4 regions of the Cellvibrio japonicus Ueda107 genome follow, and region 2 is predicted to be linked to each of the others. Evidence: predicted binding sites of a transcription regulator. Region 2 holds the regulator's gene; each other region holds the start of a gene.
What was found. The regulator sigma-54, encoded in region 2, starts transcription at its own class of promoters, with help from an activator protein. The targets are predictions, from matches to a motif close to TGGCACANNNNTTGCNNT.

Region 1 (4,718 bases), 1.0 Mb from region 2:
CATCATCCAGCTGGGCACTGATACCAAACAATGTCGAGGTACTGAGTGCATTAATCTCATCGCGCAGCGCGGTCATATCCGGCGTGCCGGTAGATGTCAGGTTAACACCATTCAACCGGAAACTGCCGTTATTGCTGAAGCTGCTGCCTATCAGGGTTGCAGTGGTATTAGCGGTAGCACTCACACCAGCCAGGGCATTTAATTCCGATGCGGTTTTATCTGCAGAAGAACCATACTCACTGATGTAGGTAACATCCGTACCACCCGGGTTGCGGATAACCAGGGTATGGGACCCGTAATTATTGGTAACCTCCGGCACCCCAGCCTGGAACGCCGTGGGATGTGCAACACCGACACTGGTAGCTGCACCATTCAATGCCGTAGTTAAGGGGTTGGCATCAGAAGCCGGGTTGACTTCAACAGCAATAATCGACGCAACACCTGTTGCCAGGTCGCGGAAACGCAACTCGCCCGTTGTTGCATCGGCATAGGCCTCCACGTTGACAGGAGACGGCGAATCAAAGTTTGCAGAGTTAATCAGGTTAGCCAACGCCGAGGTAGAAGCAGCAGAACCTGAGTTAAGCTGTATGGTTGACGACGTCGTTGCCAAGGTCACCGGATCGGTGCGATACAGGGTAAAGGTCGTGGTATTGCTGGGAGAGAAGGTGATACTTCCGCTAGGAGCCAAAGAAACTGCACCCACATTCAATGTTGATGTTGTTGCGGTTTTCGCCCCCTGCTGGGCTTCGTTGACACCCGAACCATTGGAACTGAAACGCTGGCCGGTTGTTTCCAGCACACTTTCGTTGGCATTCAGGTTGAATGAAGCATCCACAGCGGTTGTCTGGCGAGGGGCCTGGGAGCTGACATCAACACGCAAATCACTTAACACACCGCTGATATTGCCATTTGCATCGGCAACAAAACCTTGCAGCAAGGCGCCGGTACCATTAACGATATAGCCATTTTTATCAAGGCCGAAGGTACCGGCACGGGTGAATAAACGCTCACCGTTTTTTTCTACCACGAAAAAGCCTTCACCATTAATCGACAAATCCAGTTCGTTCTGGGTGAATTTAAGGTTGCCCTGGGTAAACTGCTGGCGAATATTTTGAATGGTCACACCGCTACCGGGCGTATTGGCCCCTCCCCCCAACAGGGTGCTGGTGTATACATCACCGAATTCAGCACGCGAACTTTTAAAACCGATTGTGCTGGCGTTGGCAATATTATTACCCGTCACTTGCAAGTCGGTGTTGGCAGCGCGAATTCCGCTTAAAGCTGTATTAAAGGACATAGTACACCTCGACCTGTAAAAGGTTTTTTATCGACACTAGTTAAATTGTTTAACCTTGCTGGCTTCCACTGCACCTATGCCTGCCAGGTTGAGGATCAGCTCGCCATTGTCACCAATGGTCACGCTGTTCACATTAGCGCTCAGCGATGTTGCGATTGCCTCGGATTTGCCATTCTGGGTCGCGGTGACTTCGAAGCGATATTGACCAGCAGCAGCGGCATCATCTCCGGCTTCCCAATCCAGCAGGTTGCCGTTGATTTCAATATTCTGACCATCCCAGCGGAATACAGACTCACCACTCGGCAATTCACCAACCGGAATAGTTTGAACCAGGGCACCATTGGCATCATAGATACGCATTTGCGTATCGGTAGTCGCATAATCCAGGGTTACGCTGCCCGCCACTATGCCACCGCTATACAGCGTGCTCTTATCCGACTCCACGCTAACGCTGCGGCCAACCAATGACGATGCCTGGAGTGCGTTGTTCGACATAAAGCTGTTAAAACTTTTATTTAAACGCTCCAGGCCCTCTACAGAACTGAACTGCGCCAGTTGGGCCACAAACTCGGTATTATCCTGAGGGCTCAGTGGGTTCTGGTTATTCATTTGCGCAATCATTAATTCCAGGAACGCCGCTTGTCCCAATTCATTACTATTGCGCTTGGTTTCCTGACGCTTGGTAATGCTCAGGTTGTCAACAACACTGGAATTGCCGGTAACAGTTGTCATCACTTGTCTCCCTCGGTTACTGACCCAGAGTCAATACGCGCTGAACCATTTGCTTGGCAGAATTCATGACCTCGACATTCATCTGGAATGAACGCGACGCAGAAATCATATTGGCCATTTCCTCAACGGGATTTACGTTGGGATAAAACACATAACCATCGGCATCGGCCTTGGGGTGACCAGGCTCATAACGGCGCTGCAAAGGTGCATCACTTTCAACAATTCCCAATACCTGCACACCGGCATTGGCATCAAGCTCGTTTTGGCTGTAACCAGCGCCATTAAGGTTGCCCATCGCCTGTTGTGCAATCGCTGCAAAAACAGGCTGGCGGCTGCGATACACCTCATCCACACTGGAGCTGGCAGACTGTGCGTTTGCCAGGTTGCTGGCGGTTGTATTCAGGCGCAGGCTTTGTGCGTTCATGCCAGTGCCTGCGATATCGAAAATAGTGCCAAGTGCCATAATGTGTTTCCGCCTTATTCAGTTACCCTGCCCGTTACTCACCGCGAATCGCGGAGCGCAAGCCGGAAAATTTACTGTTCAGGAATTGAAAGCTGGCCTGGAATGCCAATGCGTTTTTCATGTACTCCGCATGTTCAATCTGATCTTCCACCGTATTGCCATCAATCGAGGGCTGCTGGGGAACGCGATAGAGCAAACCCTCATCCACACCGACAAATGTTGACGCGGGTATGTGTTTTTCGTTGGTGGTAGCCACATCAAAGCGCTCGGCTTTTTTCATTTGCTGCCCCAGGGCCTGTTTGAAATCAACATCGCGCGCCTTGTAATTGGGGGTATCTATATTGGCCAGGTTATTGGCCAGCACCGAAGCGCGTTCAGAGCGAAACTTGAGTGCTGATTCATGGATACCCAGGGCTTTATCGAAAGAGATGGACATAAGGCATTACCTGTAACGATCAATGGGATGATTTCCCTTGAGTGATCCACAGCAATGCGTGTGCCAACACCTACAACACACATTAACTTATTGATATTTATTGTTTTTTAAACAAAAATGGGTTTTAAAACAGAAGGCGGCAACGGCAAAGCGGCAAGAGATTACCGCCAGGATGGCCGATATGCCTGTCGCCTATAATGTACCTGCGCAGCAACGCCCCACCCTTCAACAGGTGGGAGCAGGCAAAATGCTTAAGGCGTTTTAGAAGATAAAGAAAAGGATAATGACAGGCAGGACACAGGTCAGATAGCGCGATAAACAATACCTGGCTCGCAGCGAACCATTTCAAACAGATCAGCTACACCGGCCAATCCTTCTGAAGAACCCAGGAAGAGAATGCCTCCCGGACGGAGGGACGCATGGATTTTTTGCAAAATCTGACGTTTGAGTTCCGCGTTGAAATAAATCAGTACATTGCGACAAAACACAATATCGAATTTACCCAGCACAGCATAAGAGTCCATCAAATTCATTGGCCTAAATTCAATGCGTTCCTTGATGGCAGACTTAACACGCCAGGTATTATCAGACAACTTGTCAAAATAGCGATCCAGGCGGTCCTCTGTCAGACCGCGAATCACAGAAAGGCGGTCATATTCCCCCTTGCGCGCCTGCTCTAACACGGTAGAGGATAAATCCGTAGCAATCACCTGCACCGGACGGGACAAATTACCCATCTGCAATCGCTTGTATTCCTCCACCATCATACTGATGGAATAAGGCTCTTGTCCCGAGGAGCAGGCGGCAGACCAGATACGGATTGGGCCAAACATGCGGTTGTTGGGAACCATCAATTGCGGCAAAAGAGTGTTACGCAGGTATTCATAGGGGTAGATGTCGCGAAACCAGAAGGTTTCGTTGGTTGTCATGCAATCAATGACTTGCTCACGCAACTTACGGTTAAAGCCCTGTTTAAGCACTTTAACCAGCTCGCCAAACGAATGCAGATTGTTTTCCTCCAGGATGCGACGAATACGGTTAGTCACCAGGTATTGCTTGTTGTCGCCCAGCGATATACCGCAAGCGTCCTCAAGAAACTGGCGAAACTGGTCAAACTCTCCCGGATCAATACGATCGCGAGGGTTAGGCTGACCAAAGGGGGGGGATTTGTTAATCATAAAAATCCAAAATCAGGATTACCACCTGAACACCGGGAGCATCCGCTCCCGGTATCGCGACCTATACAGGTTGATCAGGCGCCTGGTTGAACCGCAGGCAAGAGGCTCTCACCGGTCATTGCCAATACACGATCATTGACACGACGGGCCAGCTCATCCGGGTGGAACTTGGCAAGGAAATCATCCGCGCCAACCTTGCGCACCATCGCCTCATTAAACACCCCACTCAGGGAGGTGTGCAAAATAATATGCAGGTTTTTAAGCTCAGGATTATTGCGCACTTCGGCAGTAAAGGTATAACCATCCATCTCCGGCATTTCAATATCGCAGATGATCATAATCAATTCACCGTAGGGGTCCTTACCTTCCTTCAACAAGCTTTTAAGGTACGCCAGCGCTTCGGCACCATCCTTTTTCAGGGTTGTGCGAATCCCCATACCCTCAACGACACGCTGGATCTGCTTGCGCGCAATGGTTGAGTCATCAACGATAAGGACATGCCGCTGTACCGCGCGCTCGGCAATGCCATCCTGGATGACGCCTGCACTGACCTCTTCGCGGATTGGCGATACTTCAGCCAGGATTTTCTCAACATCAATAATTTCTACTAAC
Region 2 (4,718 bases):
GCCAGGCATTACGCACATCAATGCCTATGGCAAACTTTTGCGCCTGATCCTTGTGGATTTCAATCTGTGCAACCAGTGCGGGTAGCAGGCTAACAGGCAGGTTATCGATGCAGTTGAACCCCACATCCTCAAGGACATGGAGCGCTGTCGTTTTTCCCGATCCGGATAGACCGCTGACAATCACTAGGTGCATGTTGGACTCGCTTAGCTGATTGCGGCTTCATACAGATCCTGGTCGCTGGCGGCTGCGCGCAATTTATCGCGGTATTCCGCTTTGTTGAGCGCATTAACCAGGGATGACAGGGTCTGCAAATGTTCGTCATGGGCCTCTTCGGGCACCAGCATGGCAAACAGGATATCGACGGGCTGTGAATCTATTGCGTCAAAGTCGACTGGCTCGGTCAACGTGATCAGGGCACCAACGGTTCCCTGACAGTTTTCCACCCGGCAGTGGGGAATGGCAATGCCATAACCTATGCCGGTTGAGCCCAGGCGCTCACGTGCGATAAGGCGGCGAAATAAGTCTTCCGCATCAATATGGGTGACATCCTGGGCGATGGTGTTGGCCAACAGTTCCAGGGCTCGTTTCTTGCTGCCCCCCTCAACGCGGCAAAGCGTGCGTTTGGGGCTGATTAACGCTTGAATTTCCATAGGGTTACTGTCGTCGTATCTTCTCTTGTCGTTAAGCCCCGGCTCAGGTGCTCCGAGGCTGATTGGGTTGGTGTGGCTTAACGGTGGCTGCGCAACTTTTCTTTATGCTTGATCAACTGCCGATCCAGTTTGTCAGCCAGTGCATCAATAGCTGCGTATAAGTCTTCATGGGTCGCATCAGCAAACAAGTCTTTGCCGCTGACATGAACTGTGGCTTCTGCCTTTTGAATCAGTTTATCCACCGAGAGGATGACATGGGTATTGGTTATACGATCATGGTGATGACTGAGTCTTTCCAATTTGTTATTGACGTAATCCCTGAGCGATTCAGTAACTTCCAGATGGTGGCCACTGATAGTTATTTGCATAAGTACATCCTCTCGTTTCACGCGGACTGGTAAAAAATGACAGTTGATTCAGCAGTTGCAACTGATAACAACCTGTTGGTGCGTCCCGGCGTTCGCCATCTGTCCTGGGTATTGGGCCTGGATTTACAGGCTTTTGCGTTCATTGGATGGCGGAATATTGAGCGATTCACGGTACTTGGCGATAGTGCGCCTGGCAACCTGGATACCCTGTTCTGCCAGCAATTCGGTAATCTTGCTGTCGCTCAGGGGTTTTTTCGGATTCTCTGCGCTCACCAGCTTTTTGATGATGGCGCGTATGGCTGTCGATGAACACTCGCCGCCACTGTCTGTACTGACATGACTCGAAAAAAAGTACTTGAGTTCAAAAATCCCCTGGGGGGTATGCATGTATTTTTGCGTAGTTACCCGTGAAATAGTCGATTCGTGCATGCCGACAATTTCTGCAATATCGTGCAATACCAGGGGTTTCATGGCTTCGGGGCCATACTCGAGAAAGCCGCGCTGTTTTTCCACAATACAGCTGGCTACCTTGAGCAGGGTTTCGTTGCGGCTCTGTAAGCTTTTGAGAAACCAGCGGGCTTCCTGCAAATTATCCTTGAGGAAGGTGTTGTCGCTGCTGGAGTCAGCGCGACGCACCATAGAGGCGTAGTCTGAATTGATGCGCAAACGTGGCGCTATGTCGGGATTGAGCTCCACAATCCAGCGACTGTCACGTTTTTCCACAAAGACATCAGGCACTACATATTCAGTATCGCCGCTGGCAATAATGTCACCCGGACGCGGGTTGAGCCCCTGGATAAGTGTTACCGCCTGGCTGAGTTCTGCCTCCTTGAGCTTGGTGCGACGCATCAATTGGCGATAATCGCGGCTACCCAGGAGTGGCAGGTATTGCTTAACAATCAGTTTGGCGGGCTCCAGAAAAGGGGTTTGTGGATCAAATTGCTGGAGTTGTACCAACAGGCATTCGGACAGGTTTTGGCTGCATACACCGCAGGGATCAAATTGCTGCAGACGGTGTTGTACGGCGACCACTTCATCTTCTTCAAGCTCTTCAAGCTCTGCTGCCAGTCCATCATAGATCTCGTGGATGCTGATAGAGAGCATACCACTGGGCTCTACTGCGTCGATAATTGCCATGGCAACCAGGCGATCGCGGTCAGACATGGGGGTCAGGTTCAGTTGCCAGGTGAGGTGGTCATAAATCGAATCGGTTGTGGCGCGACGGCTCTCAAAATCGTTGTCTTCGTTATCGTAGTTACTGGAGCTGCTGCTGGAGGAGGCCTGGTAAACATCGTCCCAACTGGTATCTACCGGTAAATCAGCAGGGATGGAGTCTGACCAGTCCCCGGCGCTATCGCCAAAACTGTCGGCGTCAAAGTCCGATTCTGCCGCGGCTTCAAAGCCTTCTCCATTGCTACTGGCGTAATCATTTGATTCGCTGCTGGAATAACTGTCAGTGCTGGTACTGGAAGTGTAATTGTCGCTCAGCTGGTCTGTGGTGTTTGCTGCTGGATCTGCGGCGACCTCAAGGGTTCGCTCGTAATCACTGGTATCCGGTTCGCCAGTGTCGTAGTTGGTTTCATTGCCACCCTCGTAGTTTTCCTCCAATTCCAGCATGGGGTTGGAGTCCAGTGCTTCCTGGATTTCCTGTTGCAAGTCCAGCGTGGAAAGCTGCAATAGGCGAATGGCCTGTTGCAACTGCGGGGTCATGGTGAGTTGCTGACCGAGCTTTAATTGGAGTGATTGCTTCATTATGGGGGCAACAAAACCTGTTCAGGGTGAAACCGGGGTGGTGTCCTGGGTAGACACCGGATGTACGCAGGTATGGATAGATAAAACGCCAACCTTCTTTTAGTGGAGTTTAGACAGGCTTTGATTCCCAATCAATAAGCCTTAGCAATCTTTGTGCCTAATGATTAAAAATTAAGAATTGTCAAGTTGTTGCGGTCGCAGAAATCGCTATGTTTCCGGTTGTAGCACCCTGGGTGGTGGTTAGATACGGAAATGCTCACCCAGATAAACCTCTCGTACCCTGGGGTGTGCAAGCACTGTCTCCGGCTGGCCGGAGGCAATAATGTGACCTTCACTCACGATATAAGCAGTTTCACAGATATCCAGGGTTTCACGCACATTATGGTCAGTAATTAATACGCCAATTCCGCGATCCTTGAGGTGGCGAACAATTTCCTTAATGTCGCTTACGGAGATCGGGTCTACACCGGCAAAGGGTTCATCCAGCAAGATGAATTGTGGGTCGGTCGCCAGGGCGCGGGCGATTTCCACGCGGCGACGCTCGCCTCCGGATAGGGACATACCCAGGCTGTTGCGAATGTGGGTGATATGGAATTCACCCAAGAGGGATTCGAGTTTTTCCAGACGCTGCTTGCGGTCGAGATCCTTGCGGGTTTCAAGGATAGCCATGATGTTATCGGCGACAGACAGCTTGCGAAAAATCGATGCCTCTTGTGGCAGGTAGCCAATGCCGGCACGTGCGCGCCCGTGAATCGGCAAAGGAGTGATATCCAGATCGTCAATCAGTACGCGTCCTTTATCTGCCGGTACCAGACCCGCAATCATGTAAAAACAGGTTGTTTTACCCGCACCGTTAGGGCCGAGTAAACCGACAATGGTACCGCTATCGACGGTCATGGACACATCGACAACGACAGTGCGTTTTTTATAGCTCTTGGCAAGGTTCTGGGCGTGCAATCTGGGCATGGGGTCAGTGCTTGGCTTCGGTTTTGGGCGGAATATAGATATCGACACGAGCGCCATCAATTTGCTTGGCTTTCATGACTTCATTGATGAGGTCGTAATTGATATGCGGCGCTTTCATGACCTGGCCATCTTGCTCAATGGCGGCCTCCTCAACCAGCAGTAAATGCTCATTGTCCGGGGTATAGGTGATGCTTTTAGCGGTTGCAACAATCACCTTTTGGTCCAGGCTGGGTTGCTGTTGGAAGCGCGCAGGAGAGCCAGTGGCAACGATCTTATCCGGCGAACCGTCGGGGCGGGTGCGCACCTTGATGATATCCGCCGTAATTACCAATGAGCCCTGTTCGATGCGCACTGAACCGCTGTAGGTTGACTCACCGATTTTCTGATCAACGACCAGGGTGTCAGCTGTGCCGCGGATCACCTGGTTGCGATCTTCCGGTAAGGCCAATGCCGGGGTTGCCAGGGTGAGTAACAGGCTGCTGGCCAGAAATGCGAGGAAAGGGAGTTTAACGCGGTTCATAAATGGCTCTGACATCGGATTGCAATTGGACGCGGCTGTCGCGCATAAGCGCTGTCATACCCACGGCGTCCACCTGGCCTTTGGCGCTGCGCATCTTAACAGCTTTGTCGGTTTCGGCGTATTGCTCTGCGGGTTTTACCAGCAGCTCAGTGGTTTCTATCTGGATTAACCCCTGGCTGGCTGTCTCCTGCTGGATCAATACATCCTGGCTCAGGAAGAGCAATTTGCCATTCAGGCTGCTGCGTCCCAGATGGGCAGATAAGTGCCAGGGCGCTTCATCAGGGTTATCCTGGAAGCGTAATCTGGGGGTATCAAACAGGGTGTAATCCTGTTCGCCCGGCGCATCCGGATTGACCTGGAAATGGGTAACCAGGGGCGTGTTCAATTGATATTGCAACAAGCCCTGGGCGTTGTATTCGCGTGTTTCAACGCTGGTAATAAAGGTGTAGGGAAAGGTTTTT
Region 3 (4,718 bases), 1.9 Mb from region 2:
GTATCCGCTCACGCGGGCTGGTATCGGCTGCCTGCGATGCCTGAGCGGCATCCCCCGGACGATCACTGCATGCCCCCAGCATCAGGCCAAGCACCAAGACAAGGATAAGCCAACAGTGGGAATAGGAAAGAGAGCCGGCGGTATCCCCGGCACTTCTCGAAAAGAGCTGCATATCAAGCCTCATTTTCTTATAGAAATCATAAATCAATGAACTTGTATACTAGTCTTACAATATCAATATTGTCAAAACAACCATTAGCAGCTTGGGATTAAGTTTTGTTAGGCCAACACATCCTATTGGTTGCTGGGCGGCACATAACCGTCCGCCTGATCATAGCCTTCGCCGGATAAGAATTTATGCATCTGCTCGGTGAGGTACACCTTGGTACCCATATCCATCACATTCAAACGCTTTTCATTAATCAGCATGGTTTGGTGGGCCATCCACTCCTGCCAGGCTTTTTTGGAAACGTTATCGAACAGATCCTGCCCCTTGGCACCCGGATAGGGCGGAAAGTCCAGTCCTTCCAATTGTTGTTTGTATTTGCGGCAAAACACCATACGTGCCATGGGTTATCTCCTGGATCTGGCCTTGGTTGCAGAAGGCCTGGTTGGGGATGTCGCACCGGCGCGGGGATCAAGCTGCGCCAGTTGCTGCAGTAACTTCTTCACCGGGGCCGCCAACCCCAGCTCATCCGGTTGATGGGGGTTGTACCAGTGATAACCGGATTGCGCCACCGCTTTATGTACCCGGTTCAGCTGTACCAGCACCGGGGTAATATCCAGGTGGTAGTGGCTGAAAGTATGGCGATAGCTATCCCAGGTTTCCAGGCTGGCGAGGGAGCCAAACAGCCGCTCCGCATGGGCTTCCACATCCTGTTCCAGGGCCAGCTCGGGAAAACTCCAGAGTCCACCCCAGATACCCTGGGCCGGGCGCTGCTCCAGCAGTACATCCCCGGCCGGGTCGCGCACCATCAATAGCTGTACGGACTTTTCCGGCAACGCTTTTTTGGGCTTCTTGCCCGGATAGTCCTGCGGATTCCCCTGGGCATGGGCAATACATCCCTCGCGCACCGGGCAGAGCTCGCAGCGGGGTTTGCTGCGGGTACACAGGGTTGCGCCCATATCCATCATCGCCTGGGTGTAATGGTTAGCGCGGGTTTTCGGGGTATAGGTTTCGGCAATCTCCCACAGGGTGCTGAGTACATCCGTCTGGCCCGGCCAGCCCTCCACCGCGTGGTAACGGGCCAGCACCCGCTTGACGTTGCCATCGAGGATAGCTGCGCGCTTGCCAAAGGCGATACTCACAATCGCCCCGGCGGTGGAGCGGCCTATGCCGGGCAAATCGGCCAGTTCCGCCACCGTCCCGGGAAACTCACCACCGTACTGACTGACCACCGTCTGTGCACAGCGGTGCAGGTTGCGCGCGCGCGCGTAATAGCCCAACCCCGTCCACAGGTGCAATACCTCATCAATTGGCGCTGCCGCCAGGGACTGGACATCGGGAAAGCGCGCCACAAAGCGCTCGAAATAGGGAATCACCGTCGTCACCTGGGTCTGCTGCAACATGATCTCGGACAGCCAGACACGGTAAGGGGTAATGCCCTGCTGCCAGGGCAAGTGCTTGCGGCCATGGCGGTCAAACCAGGCCAGGATGGCTTTGGAAAAAGCGGTATTGGTGGATGCCATAAGTGATACACAAGATGCCCTAACGGATTGGGCGGCGATTCTAAACCGAATGGGACGCCGAGGCGAACACCCTTAGCCAGAGGAAGAATCTCATTTGCACCAGAAAAAGGCGCGACCTATGCACAAAGATGCGTCCAACAGGTGTTCACCCTGGTGCATTTTCGCTTTTTGACCCCAATATCATTTTTTGCAAGCACCAAAACAAGGAATAAATTGGATAAAAAAATCACCACCGGCGTGCACATTTTTATCAGCCACAAAAAATACGCACCAACAAAAAACAAAACCCTTCAAAACAATTCGCATTCATACCCTTTTTAAAAAAATTAATTGTCACGCCAACAACTGGCACTGTTTATGCGTTGCGATTATTGCGTAGCCGGCTCTCTTTCTCTTGCTGTTTTGACCATACCGATTGCAACCCTATCGTTCAGTGAATACGAGGCTCAACCATGGACAACAAAAATATTCCCGATACGCAAGACCCGACCACCGACAAGACTTCGCCGACACAGATGAATCGCCGCAAACTGTTAAAGACCAGCCTGACTGCACTGGGTGGTGCTGCCGCTCTGGGCATCCTACCCAGCGGTTTACGCAGCATTGCCTATGCTGCCACCAGCACCCTAGAAACCACCAAGGCCAAGCTTGGCTTTATCGCTTTAACCGATGCCGCTCCATTATTTGTTGCTGCCGAAAAAGGTTTCTTTGCCAAATACGGCATGACCGGTGTGGAAGTGCTCAAACAATCCTCCTGGGGAACCACGCGCGATAACCTGGTACTGGGCTCGGATAAAAATGGCATCGACGGCGCGCACATTCTCACGCCCATGCCCTACCTGATTGCGACAGGTGCTGTAACCGCCAACAAGCAACAGGTTCCTATGTATAACCTCTTACGCCTGAACCTTGCAGGCCAGTGCATTTCTGTTGGTAAGGAATATGCTGATTTAAAAGTTGGCCTGGATGCCAGCGGTTTCAAAAAAGCCATCGCAGCGAAAAAAGCCTCAGGCAAAGCCGTCAATGCCGCCGTCACATTTCCCGGCGGCACCCATGACTTATGGATGCGCTACTGGCTCTCGGCAGCGGGGATAGATCCCAACAAAGATATTTCCACCATCGTTGTTCCTCCACCACAAATGGTCGCCAATATGAAAGTCGGCAGTATGGACACCTTCTGTGTGTGCGAACCCTGGAATGAACAATTGATTAACCAAAAAATTGGTTATACCGCCCTGACTACCGGTGAGCTCTGGCACAATCACCCGGAAAAATCCCTCTCGCTGCGCGCCGATTGGGTCGATAAAAATCCCAATGCAACCAATGCCTTATTGATGGCCGTCATGGAAGCGCAAATGTACTGCGAAAAACCGGAAAACCGCGAAGAGGTTGCAAAAATTTGCGCTGACCGCAAATGGATTGGCGCACCGTTTAAAGACATCATCAACCGCATGAAAGGCGATTTTGATTACGGCACTGGCCGCGTTGTCAAAAACAGTCCCGAACAAATGCGTTACTGGGCAGACCAGGCGTCCTATCCATTCAAAAGCCACGATCTCTGGTTCCTCACCGAAGATATTCGCTGGGGCTACTTACCAGCCAATACCGATACCAAAGCACTGGTCGATAAAGTCAATCGCGAAGATTTGTGGCGTAAAGCAGCAGCCGACCTCAGTGTCCCGGCTGCTGATATTCCAGCAAGCAGTTCGCGTGGCGTGGAAACATTTTTCGACGGCAAAGTCTTTGACCCGGAAAATCCCAAAGCCTATCTCGATAGCCTGGCCATTAAATACCTGGCCTAAGGAGATAAAGTCATGAGTCACTCCAGTGCCACATCCCAAGCCGGTTACACCTCATCAGCAACAGGTACCGACACCAGGAAAACAGCCAGCCAACGGTTTGCGCAAATCAGTAATTACCTGCTGGTACGCGTAGTACCCGCGCTGATGATGATCACCCTGCTGGTAGGGTTATGGGAAATTATTTGTTCCAGACCCGATTCCAACCTACCGTCGGCCAGCCAGGTTATCGAGGAAACCATTTACCTGATTGAAAACCCGTTTTACGACAATGGAGGTACCGATGTCGGGATGGGCTGGCAAATATTGGCCAGCCTAAAGCGAGTGGCAGTGGGTTATACCCTGGCTGTCATTGCCGGTGTAGCACTGGGCATTTTAGTAGGCCAATCGCTCTGGGCCATGCGCGGACTCGATCCGATATTCCAGGTGCTGCGCACCGTCCCTCCCCTGGCCTGGCTGCCGCTTTCACTCGCCGGCTTCCAGGACAGCCACCCCTCTGCCATCTTCGTTATTTTTATCACTTCCATCTGGCCGATCATCATCAACACCTCGGTCGGCGTGCGTAACATCCCCATGGACTACCGCAACGTCGCGCGCGTCATCCAGCTACCCGGATGGCAATACTTCTACAAAATCATGCTCCCCGCCGCCGCACCTTATATTTTCTCGGGACTGCGTATCGGCGTAGGCCTCTCCTGGCTTGCCATTGTCGCCGCAGAAATGCTGGTAGGCGGTGTCGGTATCGGCTTCTTCATCTGGGACGCCTGGAACTCATCGCGCATCAGCGACATCATCCTCGCCCTCATCTACGTCGGCCTGGTCGGCTTCGCCCTCGACCGCCTGGTCGCCCTGGTAGGCCACCTGGTAACCCGCGGCACCAGCTCGGGTTGATTGCGCACTTACCACCACAACCAAAAACGGGAGCCGAGGCTCCCGTTTTTTATTGCTGCTTTGCAGGAAACGATAATGTAGATTTACCTTTTTAATTCTATACAAGGATTCTGTTATGCCAAATCAAACAAATGTATAAAATTTTCTAAATTTGTACACCATTAAGCAATAGGCTGTTGAAGTCGTGTAATGGTGAGTAATTTTTAGGTGTGATATAAATCCTGAGAGTTATTTTAATTGTATGTCATACGGACATTATTAATTTTTATAAATATTCTTTTTTTCAGAACCGTCCAAAGTATCACCAACTGATAAATATAATCACCACTCAACTCAAGG
Region 4 (4,718 bases), 890 kb from region 2:
AAAAGACCTTATTCAGGCCCTCGGGTGTGATACGTGCCAATGTGGCAGCCAGCTTTACGGCCGGTTCATGGGTAATGCCGGCAAACATCACATGGGCCATTTTGTGCAGTTGGTCAGTTACGGCTTTATTGAGCACTGGATGGTTGTAGCCATGCACAGCGCTCCACCAGGATGAAATACCATCTACCAGTTTGCGACCGTCGGCGAGATGCAGATAAACCCCTTCGCCACCCATCACCGGTGTTACCGGTGGTGGGTTGGTAAAGGAGGTGTAGGGATGCCAGAGGTGAGCGCGATCCAGACGGTTAAGTTCATCCGGGGAGAGTGGTGTCGTCGATACAGCTTTTTCGGTCATGGGATAACTCAATCATTCCTCGTATTGCTGACCGGATCATAGCCAAGACTGGCGATAAAATCCTGTAGTCCTTTACGAAATCTACAATCAGTAGTTGAAACGCACAATTAAATCCAATTGTCGCTGGGATAACTGTGCCATTTCGTTGTTCAATTCATCGGCCGTCTCAATTTCAATCTGGCTTTGGTCAGAGATACGCGCTATGGCTGAGGTATTGCGCTCGATTTCCATGGCCATGGAGGATTGCTCTTCGGCGGCGGCGGCAATTTGGTGTGACATCTGGTCAATGGTATTGACCGAGTCGGCAATCGTCCCCAGGGCCGCGCGCACATTACTCATTTCACTTACGCTGCGATCGGCGAGGTTGAGGCAGTTTTGCATGTTGCTGCTGGCATCCTGGGTGGCCTTGGCGAGGTTGCCAATGATCTCCTGGATATGGCCGGTAGATTCCTGGGTACGTTGGGCCAGTGAGCGCACTTCGTCGGCCACCACGGCAAAGCCTCGGCCTTGTTCGCCTGCACGTGCAGCTTCAATTGCTGCATTGAGTGCCAGTAAATTGGTTTGCTCGGCGATGCTGCGAATGACGTCGACCACACTGGCAATCTTGCCGCTGTCTTCCGAGAGCTTGGCCAGCACTTGGCCGAGGTTGCTGACGGTATGGGAAAGATCATCAATCGATAATTTGGCGCCTTCAATAACCTGGTGTCCCTTATCAACCTCATCAATGGCATGGCCGGTTGCGGTAGAGGTTTGGGTTGCGCCGGTAGCGACTTCCTGTACCGCCAGAGCCATTTGTTGCATGGCATTGGCGACATTGCCGGTTTCGCGCTGCTGCTCGGTCATGCCCGTGTGGGTTTTATTGGCGTGGTAATGGGCATCCTCCGCCTTATGATGCAATTCGTTTGCAGATTCGCGGAAACGTCCGAGTGCAGTGCGCAGGCGCGCGCGTATGGCCATTTGCGAGAACTGGATTTCGCCCAGGCCATCTGCCCGCCCGGTGTAGATATAAGCTGCAAAGGGATCTTCAATAATGGAGCGTGCATAGCGCAGGGCCGGCTGTATCCGCTGCTGTTGCATGACATGTGCGACGAACCCGATGAGCAGGGCTGGCAATACCAGGGCGAGACCTGTATTCAGGCTCAGGCTGCCTGTGAGTAACGTGGTTAAAAGCAATAACACCCAGGCACCCAATGCAATCAACAGGCTGTTACCCCATAGGTGCCAAAGTTTTTCAAGGGCCGAGTAAGCGGGTTTGCCCTGGTTCAGGCGGTTGTAGACGACTTCTGCACGGCGGCGGATGGTTTCATCAGCCTTGGCGCGCACTGACTCATAACCGTAAATTTGCCCACTTTGCTTGAGCGGTGTGACATAAGCATCGACCCAGTAGTGGTCGCCGTTTTTACAGCGATTTTTGACAATCCCCATCCAGGGTTTGCCCGCTTTAAGGGCTCCCCACATCATGCCGAAGGTTGCCGGAGGCATATCCGGATGGCGGATCAGGTTATGTGGCTGGTTAATCAGTTCTTCGTGGCTAAAGCCGGAAATGCGCTGGAAAACATCGTTGCAAAATTGAATGTCACCACGAGTATTGGTAGAAGAGACAAGTTCTTCATCGACGTTGAAGCGGACTTCGCGCCCGGTGACTGGACCATTGTTACGCATAAAGTAATTCCTTGGGTGAAGCAATCGCCATGCTATGGCATGGCGGAGAATACAAACGCTAGCGGTTTTGTTGTTTCAGTGTAGATGCCTGGCGCAAAAAGTATGGAAATTTTCCTCAATAAATTTAAGGGCTTATTGAACCTGCCTGTGGATTAGGCAACCCGGAAGCGCCGCTGGTTGGCAGGTGCTGTCTGCTGATTTGCCCATTGCAGGTAATGTTCAATGGCAATGCGTTTTTCTACCGGCAAATCAAGAAACTCAAGGCTGATTTGTGTACAGCGATAGGGAGCGCGCATCAGGCGAAAGGCACAAACGCGTGCGCGACAGTGGATTTGCAACTCATCGTTGAGTCGAAACTCGCACAAGGGGAGTTGTACGCCGTGGCGTAAATGCGGCAGCAGGTTACCGGCGACATGAAGTTTGATACCGCCGCTGGAAATATCCTGCAGGGTTCCGCAGCAGGGGTCCTGGCCAAGCGTGCGGATTCTGACCAGGATCGGTGTTTCGCTGGCAACGTGAAAACGGGCGGAGGCGCGTCGCGCGGTGTAATGTGCCTGTTCCGGTAAGGGAACTGCCAGGCCGCTGGCGCCATAAGTGCTGCCGAGGGCCGTAATGTGGGTGCGAATAAGCAATTGCTCGCTTTGGCGATGGTGGCGGATGGTAATTTCATCCCCTGTGTCCAGGATAAGCTGTTGGGGGAATAAATCATCCAGCCACATCAGGCCTCGCTCTATATCCAGGGCAAGGATCATGGACTGATAGGTACGGCTGGCAGAGCCCAGGCGTATCTCCAGCAGTTGGCGTTGTTTATAGAGTTGCCAGAGCACCAGGTATTGGTCGGGAATATGGCTGGCCAGGCTAAGGTTGGTATCAGCTTCAGGGAGGTGACTCTCTGCCATACCCCGGGAGGGGACTTTGTTAAACCATTTTTTGAAAATCGACATCGTCAACTCCTGAACCTGCACGAGAGTGGCTATCCGGAATTCACTGGAGCAAGCGCTATGCCAGCCGGCTATTTATTGGGGCAATCCCCGCCGCGAACATACTTATTTATGGATGTGGATTGATCATAGGCCGCACCATTGCTGGTGTATAGCGGTATTCGGCAGATTGTCACCTGAATCGGTATTGGGTTGCTCCGGTTGAAAGTTTCGCGCAGATGGCGGCAAATCCTTGCCGGGCGTTGTGCTGAAAATAACCTGCTGGGGGAAGGTAACGGCAAGCTTGCCGGATTCGTTTTTCTCTTTATCGGATTCGTTTTCCACCGGGGCTTAAAATCCGTACAATGCGCGCCTTGTTTCAAGTCGGGCTGCCTATGGGCCCGGCTTGCCAGTAACTCCAGGGTACCCGGCATGACCAGTCTCAATCAACGCAAAGATCGCCTCGAATTCAACAAGTTGCAAAAGCGCCTGCGCCGCCAGACGGGCAGTGCCATTGTGGATTACAACATGATTGAGGATGGCGATAAGGTGATGGTATGCCTGTCCGGCGGTAAGGACTCCTACACCATGTTGGATATCCTATTGAGTTTGCAACAAACCGCGCCGATCAGGTTTGAGCTGGTTGCGGTGAATATGGACCAAAAGCAACCGGGCTTTCCCGAACATGTACTTCCCAATTACCTGGCGCAGCTGGGCGTACCTTTCCATATTATTGAGCGCGATACCTACAGCATTGTGAAGGAGGTAGTGCCGGAGGGGAAAACAACCTGCGGTCTTTGCTCACGCCTGAGACGCGGTACCCTCTACGGGTTTGCCGATGAAATCGGGGCGACCAAGATTGCCCTGGGCCATCACCGCGATGACATCATTGAAACCCTGTTCCTGAATATGTTCTATGGCGGCAAGCTTAAAGCCATGCCGCCCAAACTCTTGTCTGATGACAAGCGCAATATCGTGATTCGCCCCCTGGCGTATTGTGCAGAGGAAGATATTGCTGAGTTTGCCCGATTGAAAGGTTTTCCGATCATTCCCTGCAACCTTTGCGGCTCCCAGGAAAACCTTCAGCGCCAGGCAGTAAAAGAGATGCTGCACGCCTGGGAGCGTCAATTTCCGGGGCGCACAGAGACGATCTTCACGGCAATCCGCAACGTCCAGCCATCGCAGTTGGGGGATCTGGAATTGTTTGATTTCGTTAACCTGGCCATCGATAAAACCGCCACCGCCGTGGAGGATGCGTCGGATGCCTGTGCAGTACCCAACTGGCATCGCCCGGCACAAGAAGAGGTGGTTCAGTATGTGGATGTGTTGGACATCCATTGATAGGTGAGCAGGAAAAGCGGGATCAGGCAGCACGCATACGCTTATCGCGTAATATCCATTTGCGATAGCTGTGCAGAAAGCTGGCAACACTGTAATTCCCATCCTGCTGTCGGCTGCCATTATCAAAATCCCTGGCCCAGGTATTGGCCATGGCCGTAACATCCTTCAGGTCAGCAGATGAGACGTTTGCCCCCCAGTAAATAGCCCAGGCGATTGCCGTGGCATAGAGCAGGTTGGTCACCAGCTCCTGGTGCGGTGCTTTGAGGAACCCCTGCTGGCTGGCAAGCCCACGCACGTTGGACGCCATATCGGGACTGCGGATCAGTATTTGATCCCAAACCTGCTGGTGCCGCTCCGGGGTGATGTGATAGAGACCAAGCCCCCCGCTGACCGGACAGCAACATTGAAAACCTTGCGACGATTCCCTGGCGGCGGTGCCC

Region 1: flgB (flagellar basal body rod protein FlgB) is a predicted target of sigma-54. The motif match lies at 2,977-2,994, and genes of this name have one in related genera.
Region 3: CJA_RS02585 (CmpA/NrtA family ABC transporter substrate-binding protein) is a predicted target of sigma-54. The motif match lies at 2,036-2,053, and genes of this name have one in related genera.
Region 4: CJA_RS10090 (flagellar brake protein) is a predicted target of sigma-54. The motif match lies at 3,007-3,024, and genes of this name have one in related genera.

What each region holds. Positions count from the first base shown of each region.
Region 1 is NC_010995.1:2,251,197-2,255,914, forward strand. It holds gene CJA_RS09400 (flagellar hook-basal body complex protein) at 1-1,297, opposite strand, end outside; gene CJA_RS09405 (flagellar hook assembly protein FlgD) at 1,334-2,029, opposite strand; gene flgC (flagellar basal body rod protein FlgC) at 2,046-2,492, opposite strand; gene flgB (flagellar basal body rod protein FlgB) at 2,527-2,928, opposite strand; gene CJA_RS09420 (CheR family methyltransferase) at 3,231-4,106, opposite strand; gene CJA_RS09425 (chemotaxis protein CheV) at 4,181-4,718, opposite strand, start outside.
Region 2 is NC_010995.1:3,289,009-3,293,726, reverse strand. It holds gene rapZ (RNase adapter RapZ) at 1-193, opposite strand, end outside; gene ptsN (PTS IIA-like nitrogen regulatory protein PtsN) at 205-651, opposite strand; gene hpf (ribosome hibernation-promoting factor, HPF/YfiA family) at 729-1,019, opposite strand; gene CJA_RS13545 (RNA polymerase factor sigma-54) at 1,143-2,771, opposite strand; gene lptB (LPS export ABC transporter ATP-binding protein) at 3,012-3,737, opposite strand; gene lptA (lipopolysaccharide transport periplasmic protein LptA) at 3,742-4,257, opposite strand; gene lptC (LPS export ABC transporter periplasmic protein LptC) at 4,244-4,718, opposite strand, start outside.
Region 3 is NC_010995.1:642,004-646,721, reverse strand. It holds gene galB (beta-galactosidase GalB) at 1-172, opposite strand, end outside; gene CJA_RS02600 (oxidative damage protection protein) at 295-570, opposite strand; gene mutY (A/G-specific adenine glycosylase) at 574-1,689, opposite strand; gene CJA_RS02585 (CmpA/NrtA family ABC transporter substrate-binding protein) at 2,142-3,491, shown strand; gene ntrB (nitrate ABC transporter permease) at 3,504-4,379, shown strand.
Region 4 is NC_010995.1:2,395,476-2,400,193, reverse strand. It holds gene bioA (adenosylmethionine--8-amino-7-oxononanoate transaminase) at 1-355, opposite strand, end outside; gene CJA_RS10095 (methyl-accepting chemotaxis protein) at 443-2,017, opposite strand; gene CJA_RS10090 (flagellar brake protein) at 2,170-2,961, opposite strand; gene CJA_RS10085 (hypothetical protein) at 3,085-3,282, opposite strand; gene ttcA (tRNA 2-thiocytidine(32) synthetase TtcA) at 3,370-4,278, shown strand; gene CJA_RS10075 (hypothetical protein) at 4,301-4,718, opposite strand, start outside.